DNA from 2 places in the Mesorhizobium sp. B1-1-5 genome. Region 2 is predicted to be linked to the other one. Evidence: riboswitches for the same ligand, from Rfam matches in the RefSeq annotation. Region 2 holds a riboswitch; the other holds the start of a gene.
What was found. Region 2 has a riboswitch for cobalamin ahead of bluB (5,6-dimethylbenzimidazole synthase). Riboswitches for the same ligand answer to the same signal wherever they lie in the genome.

Region 1 (4,205 bases), on a different contig from region 2:
AAGAAGAAATCCGGCTGCACGGCGACGAGGTTTTCGAGCGTCGGATATTTTGGCGCCAGCTCCGGGATGGCGCCCTGCTCGGCCTTGAACTCAGGGCCGACCTTATACCAGCCGGTGATGCCGGTGAGCCCGACGATCGACGGCTGCAGCTTCAGCGCGAAAGCCATCTCGGCCATATTGAGATCCTGGATGACGGCGCGTTTCGGCGGTGCATCGAAGGTGAGCGGTTTGCCGCAGCTGTCGACGGTGACCGGGAAAGCGAAGGCGGCCGAGGCGACGAGCGACAGGGCCAGCGACAAGGCAAGGCGTTTCACGAGATGATGCTCCTTGTTGGGGTTGTGCAGGTTCAGGACGGCGAGGAAGCGCGCATGGGAAGCTCGAAGACGGTGAGCTCGCGGTCCTCGGTCGGGTGCCGGAGGCGCAGCACGTCGATGCCGAACACCTCGCGGACAAGCGGCTGCGCCAGCGCCTCGCGCGGCGGAGCCAGGGCGTGCAGCCGGGCGTTGCTCATCACCGCGACGCTGGTGGCGAAGGGCGCCACAAGCGCAAGATCGTGCAGCACGGCGACCACGGCCATGTTGAATTCGGCTACCAGCTCGAGCAGCTCGCCGCGGGCGCGCGGGTCAAGATGGTTGGTCGGCTCGTCGAGAAACAGGATTTTCGGCTCCTGCGCGATGGCGCGGGCGAGCTGCGCGCGCTGGCGCTCGCCGCCGGAGAGCGAGCCGACGGTGCGCGCGAGCAACGGCAACAGCCCAGTCCGGCGCAGCGCCTCGACGACGATGTCGCGATCGTCGTGCCGGCGCCTCAGACCGGCGTGCGGGACACGGCCAAGCTCGACATAGTCGATGAGCGCGAGGCGTTGATCCGGCTGGTCCGTCTGACCGACGACGGCGATGCTGAGCGCCCGTTCGGCGGCGGTGATCCTGTCCAGCCGGCGTCCGGCAAGGCGAACCTCGCCGCGGCTCGGCGACAACGCCCCGCATAACATGCGCAGCAGAGTCGTCTTGCCGGCGCCATTGGGGCCGATGATGGCGAGCCGCTCGCCCGCTGCCAGCGACAGGCTGACATCCTCGACCAACATCCGGCCATTTGCCGTGGCGCGCAAATCGCGGGCTTCGAGCAGGAGCGCGCTCACCGGACCTGCTCCCTGGCCTTGCCCGCGGCGGGGATGCGCGCCAGTATCTTGCCGGCGAGCCTTGCCGGGCGCTGGCCGGAATTGCACCAGCCGTCGGGCAGCGAGGCATAGAGCCTGGCAAATTCGACCAGCGCGCCGGCGTCGGTGCCGCTGTCGATGGAACCGAAGAGATAGCTGGCCTTGCCTTGCGCGTTGAAGGCGACAGTCAGCGGGCGCGAGCAGCCGGCCATGCAGTCGACGGTTTCGACAGCAAATGACGACGCCAAAGTCTCGGCAAGCCTTGAGCGAAGGTCGGCGCACAAATCCCCGCCGGACCTACGCCCGGTCACGGTATCGCGGCACAGCGAACAGACGATGATGCGATGGCTAAAGACGTCCAGCATTTCCGTCACTTTCCAAAAATGGCGGCGGAAGGATGCCGGACGAACCGGCCGACAAGACCGGTGTCCGCGTCTCCTCCCGGCACACCCCGTCCGGTCAACTCGTGTCGATGGCAGGTCTCCTGGCTCGCGGGTCGTTACGCCATCCGCCTTCCCAGCCTTGCCGGCCAGTGGCGTTTCGGATGGAGCTCGCCGCTCACAGTTGCGGGGGCAGCCACGGCCTCGACTCGGATGAGCCTCACCGTGTTCCCTTTTCACCCCTCGCCTTGCGGCTCGGGGACCATGACGCAGCTATCGTAGGTTGTCCGCGTGCGAGTCGCAACGGGCCTTCGTCCGCCCCTCGTGCGAAAGACATGGCGGGATCGTCGGGTCGTTGCCACAAGTCGTTTATTTCCTTCTGATATGTAATAACATTACCAGCTAGAATACATTGCCTTGGCTTGTCAACCCGCTCGACTTCGCTCAAAGCGCAATTTCGATCAAACTGGCCGGCGGCGCGGAGGCTAGTGTCGCCGAGCCAAATGCGAGGAGCCATGAACCCGACCGAGAAAGCGCTGTGGTTCGTCGAAAGCCACCTGCCCGACGCCATCGACCTTGACGAGATAGCGGCAAGCAGCGGCGTGTCGCGCTTCCATGTGACGCGCGCCTTCGGCGCGGCCACGGGACGGTCGGTCATGGGCTATATGCGGGCACGCCGCTTGAGCGAAGCGGCGCGCAAGCTGGCCGGCGGCGCGCGCGACATTCTCTCGGTCGCGCTCGATGCCGGCTACGGCTCGCATGAGGCGTTCACGCGGGCCTTTCGCGATGAGTTCGGCACCACGCCGGAGTTGGTGCGCGCGCAAGGCTCGACCGAAAACCTCGATCTTGTGGAGCCCATGCTGATGGACAGTTCGCTTCTCACCGCGCTCGAGCCGCCGCGCTTCGAGACCAGCCGCCCCTTCCTCGTCGCCGGGCTCGGCGAGCGCTACAGCTGCGAGACCAGCGCCGGCATTCCGATGCAGTGGCAGCGCTTCGCCCCCTATATCGGCAACATTCCGGGCGAGGTGCCCGGCGTCTTCTACGGCGTGTGCACGAATGGCGACGATGCCGGCAATTTCGACTATGTCGTCGGCGTCGAGGTTTTGGACTTCTCCGACCTGCCGAAGGATTTCCAACGCGTGCGGGTGCCGGCGCAGAAATATGCGGTGTTCTCGCATCGCGAGCACATCTCGACCATCCGCCGGACCGTCAACACGATCTGGAACAAGTGGCTGCCGGTCTCCGGACACGAGATCGCCGACGCGCCCGAGTTCGAGCGCTACGGGCCCGAGTTCGATGCCCGCACCGGCAATGGCGGGCTGGAGATCTGGGTGCCGGTCAAAGGATGAGCGCTTTCGCTTCTCCCCTTGTGGGAGAAGGTGGATCGGCGCGCAGCGCCGAGACGGAAGAGGGGTGTTCCAGCGGAGTGAGACGCCGGTTTTCCCTGGAGCACCCCTCATCCGTCGCCTTCGGCGACACCACCCGGCCCTTCGCTGGCTCAGGGCGTTCGAAGTTCGAAAAGCCAAGCAATTGGCTTTCTTCGTCCGCTACGCGGACCTCTTCTCACCCCATAAGGGGAGAAGGAAAAGCGCTAAAGCTCGAGATTCCACGTTTGCCCGACAAGATCCTTGCCGAAGGAATGATGGCGTTCTTCCTCGACCAGCTTGAAGCCGGCAGCCTGGTAGATGCGGCGGGCCGAACCAAGGATGTCATTGGTCCAGAGCGTCAGCGTCTTGTAGCCCTTGGCGCGCGCGAAGGTAATGCATTCGTCGACCAACCGCCTGCCGATGCCAAGGCCGCGCGCCGACGGTTCGACGTAGAGCAGCCTGAGCTTCGCGACCTTGGGCGATTTGCGCATGACGAAGACCGAGCCGACCACCTCGCCTTCGCGCTCGGCGATCCAGTTGCGCTCCCATTGCGGGACGAAGTTCTTGACGAATTCACCGAGGATCTCTGCGACCAGAGCCTCGTAGGTCTCGTCCCAACCGTATTCCTGCGCATAGAGCATGCCCTGGCGGTGCGTGATCCAGCCGATGTCGCCGACCTGCAGCGGCCGCAGGATATAGGGAACCTTGGCTTCAGGTCTGTCGCCGAGCAAGTCTTGGACGGTGCGCATAGCCTTGACCAGCCGCTCCTGGTGGGCCGGCGCCAGGCGATCGAGCAGCGCGCGCACCTGGTCATGCGAATCCTGGTTGAGAGGCGCGAAGGCTTCCCTGCCGGCTGGCGTCAGCGCGATCGAGGCGCGGCGCGCGTCGGTCTCACTGGCTTCGCGTCCGACCAGGCCGCGCTCCTCGAATTTCTTCAAGAGCCGGCTGACATAGCCGGGGTCGAGGCCGAGGTCGTGCACCAGGTCGCTTGCGACCAGCCCATCGCGATGGGCGAGCTCGTAAAGCACCCGCGCCTCGGTCAGCGAGAACGGACTTTTCAGCAGGCCCTCTTCGAGCAGGCCGAGCTGGCGGGTGTAGAAGCGGTTGAAGGCGCGCACCGCATCGATACGGTCCTTGCCGGGGTGATTGTGGACGGTCATGGGAAATCCTCCTGTCATGGACAGGATCAACCATTTAGTTGACTGAGTCAATAAATACGGCAATTGATGATCTCGCGATAGGTCGAGCCGTTACGGTGGGTGCATCTCGGGCATGGTATTCCCGAATTGGGAAATCTCGCTTGTT
Region 2 (4,205 bases):
CTCCTCCTTGCCGTCGGGCAGCGCCAGCCAGGTCTGCAAGCCCGAGACCGACATCGGCGCGCCGCGCAATTCCTGCGGCGTGCGCTCGGAATGAACGATGCCGCGCCCGGCTGTCATCAGATTCACGTCGCCCGGCGCGATCACCATTTCGGTGCCGAGCGAATCCCGATGCCTGATCCTGCCGTCGAACAGGTAAGTGACGGTGGACAGGCCGATATGCGGATGCGGGCGCACGTCGAGCGCATGGCCGGCGCGCAGGATCGCAGGGCCCATGCGGTCGAAGAAGATGAACGGCCCGACCAGCCGGCGCTTCGCCGTCGGCAAGGCGCGGCGCACCTCGAAGCCGCCGATGTCCTTGGCGTTCGGAACGACCATCAGCTCGATCTGGTCGCAGGCGAAGGCATCGCCGGGTTCAGGGTCGTTTCCCGGAAAGAAACTCATGTCGGATCCTCAGGCGAAACGCAGCGCCGACCTGGCCTTCGCCTTGGCAGCTTCTTCCTCGCGGTTGCGCGGTTCCTGGTTGGTTTCGAGCGAATCGATCAATTCGCGCGCGACAGCCGCGATCGCCTCGACGGCATGGTAGAAGGCATGCTCGTTGCGCTTGGACGGCTTGGTCGAGCCGCTAAGCTTGCGCACGAACTGAAGTGCGGCGTCATGCACTTCGTCATTGGTCGCCGGCGGCTCGAAATTGGCCAAGGTCTTGATGTTGCGGCACATGGCTTGAACTCCTTACCTGCTTTCTCTGCCCTTACCCGGTCTGAGATCATCCACTGAGGTGTTGAGATTCAGGTCAGGCCGAGCCGAAAATGGTGGTTTCCGAGAACCGGAGCGGAGCGTACTTGAAGTACGTGAGCACCGGAAGCGCAGGAAGTTGCCATTTGCAGGCCGGCCTCACCTGAATATCAACACCTCAGTCGGCGTCCAGCGGTTCAGTTCCCACCGGCTTGCCGTCGCGCGAAAGCCTGATCTTTTCGACCTTGTCCTCGGCCGCTTTCAGCAGCCGGTCGCAATGCGCCTTCAGCGCTTCGCCGCGTTCATAGATCTTGATCGACTGGTCGAGCGGAACGTCGCCGCGCTCCAGATCATCGACGATCTTCTCCAGCGCGTCGAGCGCCTGTTCGAAGCTCATCGCCTTGACGTCCTCATTGCCTTCCAATGCCATACCCTATCCCTTCATCAGCCGCCCGACATGGGCGGCGACTGAAAATGCCAGTCCCTGCAGATCGTAGCCGCCTTCCAACAGGCTGACGAGCCTGTTGGCGCTATGGCGCCCGGCGCGCTCCATCAACTGGCCTGTCGCCCAATCGAAATCGTCCTCGGTCAGGTTGATCTCGGCCAGCGGATCGCGGTGGTGCGCGTCGAAGCCGGCGGAAATGATGATCAGGTCCGGCGCGAACGCATCGATGGACGGCAGCACGCGCGACAGGAATGCGTCGCGGAACAGGTCGCTGCCGGTCTGCGGCGAAAGCGGCGCGTTGACGATGTTGCCGGCGCCGGTCTCGCCCTTCGCGCCGGTGCCTGGGTAAAGCGGCATCTGGTGCGTCGAGCAATAGAGCACCGACGGGTCGTCCCAGAAAATGTCCTGCGTGCCGTTGCCGTGATGGACGTCCCAGTCGACGATGGCGACGCGCTCGGCCTGATGCTTGTTCTGGGCGTAGCGGGCGGCGATCGCCGCCGTGTTGAACAGACAAAAACCCATCGCCGTGGTCTTCTCGGCATGATGTCCAGGCGGACGCGCGGCGACGAAGACGTTTGCCGCACGACCCTCGAAGACGTCGTCCACCGCCGCATTGGCACCGCCGATCGCGGTGATCACGGCCTGCCAGCTTTTCGGGCTGGCGCTGGTATCGGCGTCGATCGACACGATCCCGCTGTCAGGGATCGCCGCGCGCACGCGCTCGACGAAATCCTCGGGGTGCGCATAGAGGATCGTTTTCTCGTCGCCTTCCGGCGCCTTGACGCGGTCGAGCGCCGCAAAAGCCTCGTCGTCCAGCACGCGCTCGATGGCGCGCAGGCGGTCGGGCCGCTCGGGGTGACCGGGCGGGGTGAGGTGTTCCAGGAAGATCGGATGCGTGTAGAGACGGGTGGCCATGGCGCCTAATCTAGGGACCTGGCGGCCGAATGACCATGTTTGGCAGGCCGAATGGCTGGGGAAAATCGCGTCTTGCCGTGTCGCTAACGCCATTGGCGCGGCCCGAACTTCGCTGTAAGGTCGCGTCGCTGCCTGGTGCCCGCGACGCGGGAGAATCGGGAACACGGTTGAACTCCGTGGCGTGCCCAACACTGTAAGGGGGACCGCGCCGGCAAACGCCACTGTCGAAGACGGGAAGGCGCCGGATGCGGGACGATCCCGAGCCAGAAGACCGGCCCGGCAGACATGGTTTTCCGCTTGGTCAGGCGGGGGACTGCTTGTCGCAAGGGGAAAAGCGATGACGGCAGCAGCGATCGCCGCGAGCGGCGACGACTTTGACCAATTGGCGCGCGACGCGGTCTACCGGGCGATGTTCACCAGGCGCGACGTGCGCAGCCATTTTGTCCCCGACGATCTCGACGACAGCGTGCTGGCCCGGCTCATCACCGCCGCCCATCACGCCCCGTCGGTCGGCTATATGCAGCCGTGGAATTTCATCGTCATCCGCGATGCCGAGCGACGCAGACAAGTGCGCGACCTGTTCCTCGCGGCGCGCGAGCAGGAATTGCCGGCGATCGAGGCGGAACGGCAGGCGCTCTACCGCAAGCTGAAGCTCGAAGGCATCTGCGAAAGCGCGCTCAATCTGTGCATCACCTGCGACCGGCAGCGCTCGAAGGACTCGCCGCTCGGGCGCTGGCACAATCCGGAGATGGACCTCTACAGCACCGTCTGCGCAGTGCAGAATTTCTGGCTGGCGGCGCGGGCCGAGGGCGTCGGCGTCGGCTGGGTGAGCATCATCGAGACCGAAGCGCTGAAGCGGCTTCTCGCGATCCCCGAGCATGTCACGCCGATCGCCTATCTCTGCGTCGGCCGCGTCTCGGCCTTCGCGCCGAAGCCGGACCTCGAGGCGCATGGCTGGGGCAAGCGCCTGCCGCTGCCCGAACTGATCATGAGCGAGACGTTTCGCGGCGCCGGCGAGACGCCGCTCAAATCGGCGATCGCAAAGCTCGGCAGCGCATCAAAGCCATGATCAGGCGGCCCTTGGCGTATCCCAGCGCGAGCCACCGCCGAGAGAGCCCAGCGCCTTGTCGCGCAGTTCCCTGAATTTGGACGAGGTCTCGGCGAGCCGCCGATCCCATTCGGGATTGGGCACCTGGCCTTCGATGGCTTCGAAATAGACCTGCATCAGCGAGGCGATGGCAAAAGGCTCGATGAAGGATGCCTTGAAGGCCCAGGCAAAGACGATGGCGAGCACGAAAGCCCAGCCGGCAAGCTGGCCCGGCATGACCCACAGAATGGCGGCTGCGGGCGCCAGCATCAACAGGAAGATGACGAAGGACACGCCCCACATGATCGCCGCCAGCCAGACGGCGTTCTTGACCATGTGCTTGCCGTTTTGCGCGTAGAGCACGACGCCTTGCCGCGCCGTCTCGAAAGGCGAGCTCGAATTGATGCGGATGTTGTAGCCGAGGATGATCTCGTCGACATAGGTCAGCGACAGGCGGATCACCGTGTTGATGAAGCTGACGATGCCGCTCAGGCCCGGAATGGGCAGGAAGGCGGCGATGCCGCCGATCAGGCCGGTGATGGCTCGGATGGCGCCCTTGACCAGCTGGTCGACGACGAAAAGGATATTCGCCTCGGCAAAACGCTGGGTGACCACTTCCTTGGCGTAGGCGATCTGGCCCTGGCCGTCGGGAATGTCATGGCCGTCGATCAGATGCACCATGACGGCGATATGGCCCGCTTTCAACACATAGAGGATGTATTCGCGGATCCAGTAGACGGCGATCGAGACGACGCCGAAGCCGACCACGCCGCCCCAAAGCGCGAAGGACACCGGCCCGTCGGGATCGGTCGAGATGTGACCGACGCCGTAGCCGACGCTGGCGCCCGTGCCGGTCGCCATGATGTAGGCGACCGTGATGCCGAAATAGACGATCATGCGAAAGACGATGAACGGCCATGTCCGCATCATGATCGACACAGATCTGGCGATGCTGAAGTCCCACATGCCCCGAGTCCCCCTCATCCTGCGCATGACCCCGAAAATCGGAATCGATTTTCGGAAAAG

Region 1: linked by a shared signal. The riboswitch ahead of FJ980_RS08670 (DUF1636 family protein) and the one ahead of bluB (5,6-dimethylbenzimidazole synthase) in region 2 are both predicted to bind cobalamin.

The regions. Positions count from the first base shown of each region.
Region 1 covers NZ_VFWS01000016.1:40,353-44,557, forward strand. The annotation lists gene FJ980_RS08660 (ABC transporter substrate-binding protein) at 1-314, opposite strand, end outside; gene FJ980_RS08665 (ABC transporter ATP-binding protein) at 347-1,135, opposite strand; gene FJ980_RS08670 (DUF1636 family protein) at 1,132-1,518, opposite strand; cobalamin riboswitch at 1,610-1,815, opposite strand; gene FJ980_RS08675 (AraC family transcriptional regulator) at 2,049-2,882, shown strand; gene FJ980_RS08680 (helix-turn-helix domain-containing GNAT family N-acetyltransferase) at 3,125-4,060, opposite strand.
Region 2 covers NZ_VFWS01000005.1:2,166-6,370, reverse strand. The annotation lists gene FJ980_RS03265 (pirin family protein) at 1-441, opposite strand, end outside; gene FJ980_RS03260 (DUF2277 domain-containing protein) at 451-717, opposite strand; gene FJ980_RS03255 (exodeoxyribonuclease VII small subunit) at 911-1,162, opposite strand; gene FJ980_RS03250 (histone deacetylase family protein) at 1,166-2,092, opposite strand; cobalamin riboswitch at 2,209-2,387, shown strand; gene bluB (5,6-dimethylbenzimidazole synthase) at 2,430-3,161, shown strand; gene FJ980_RS03240 (hypothetical protein) at 3,162-4,145, opposite strand.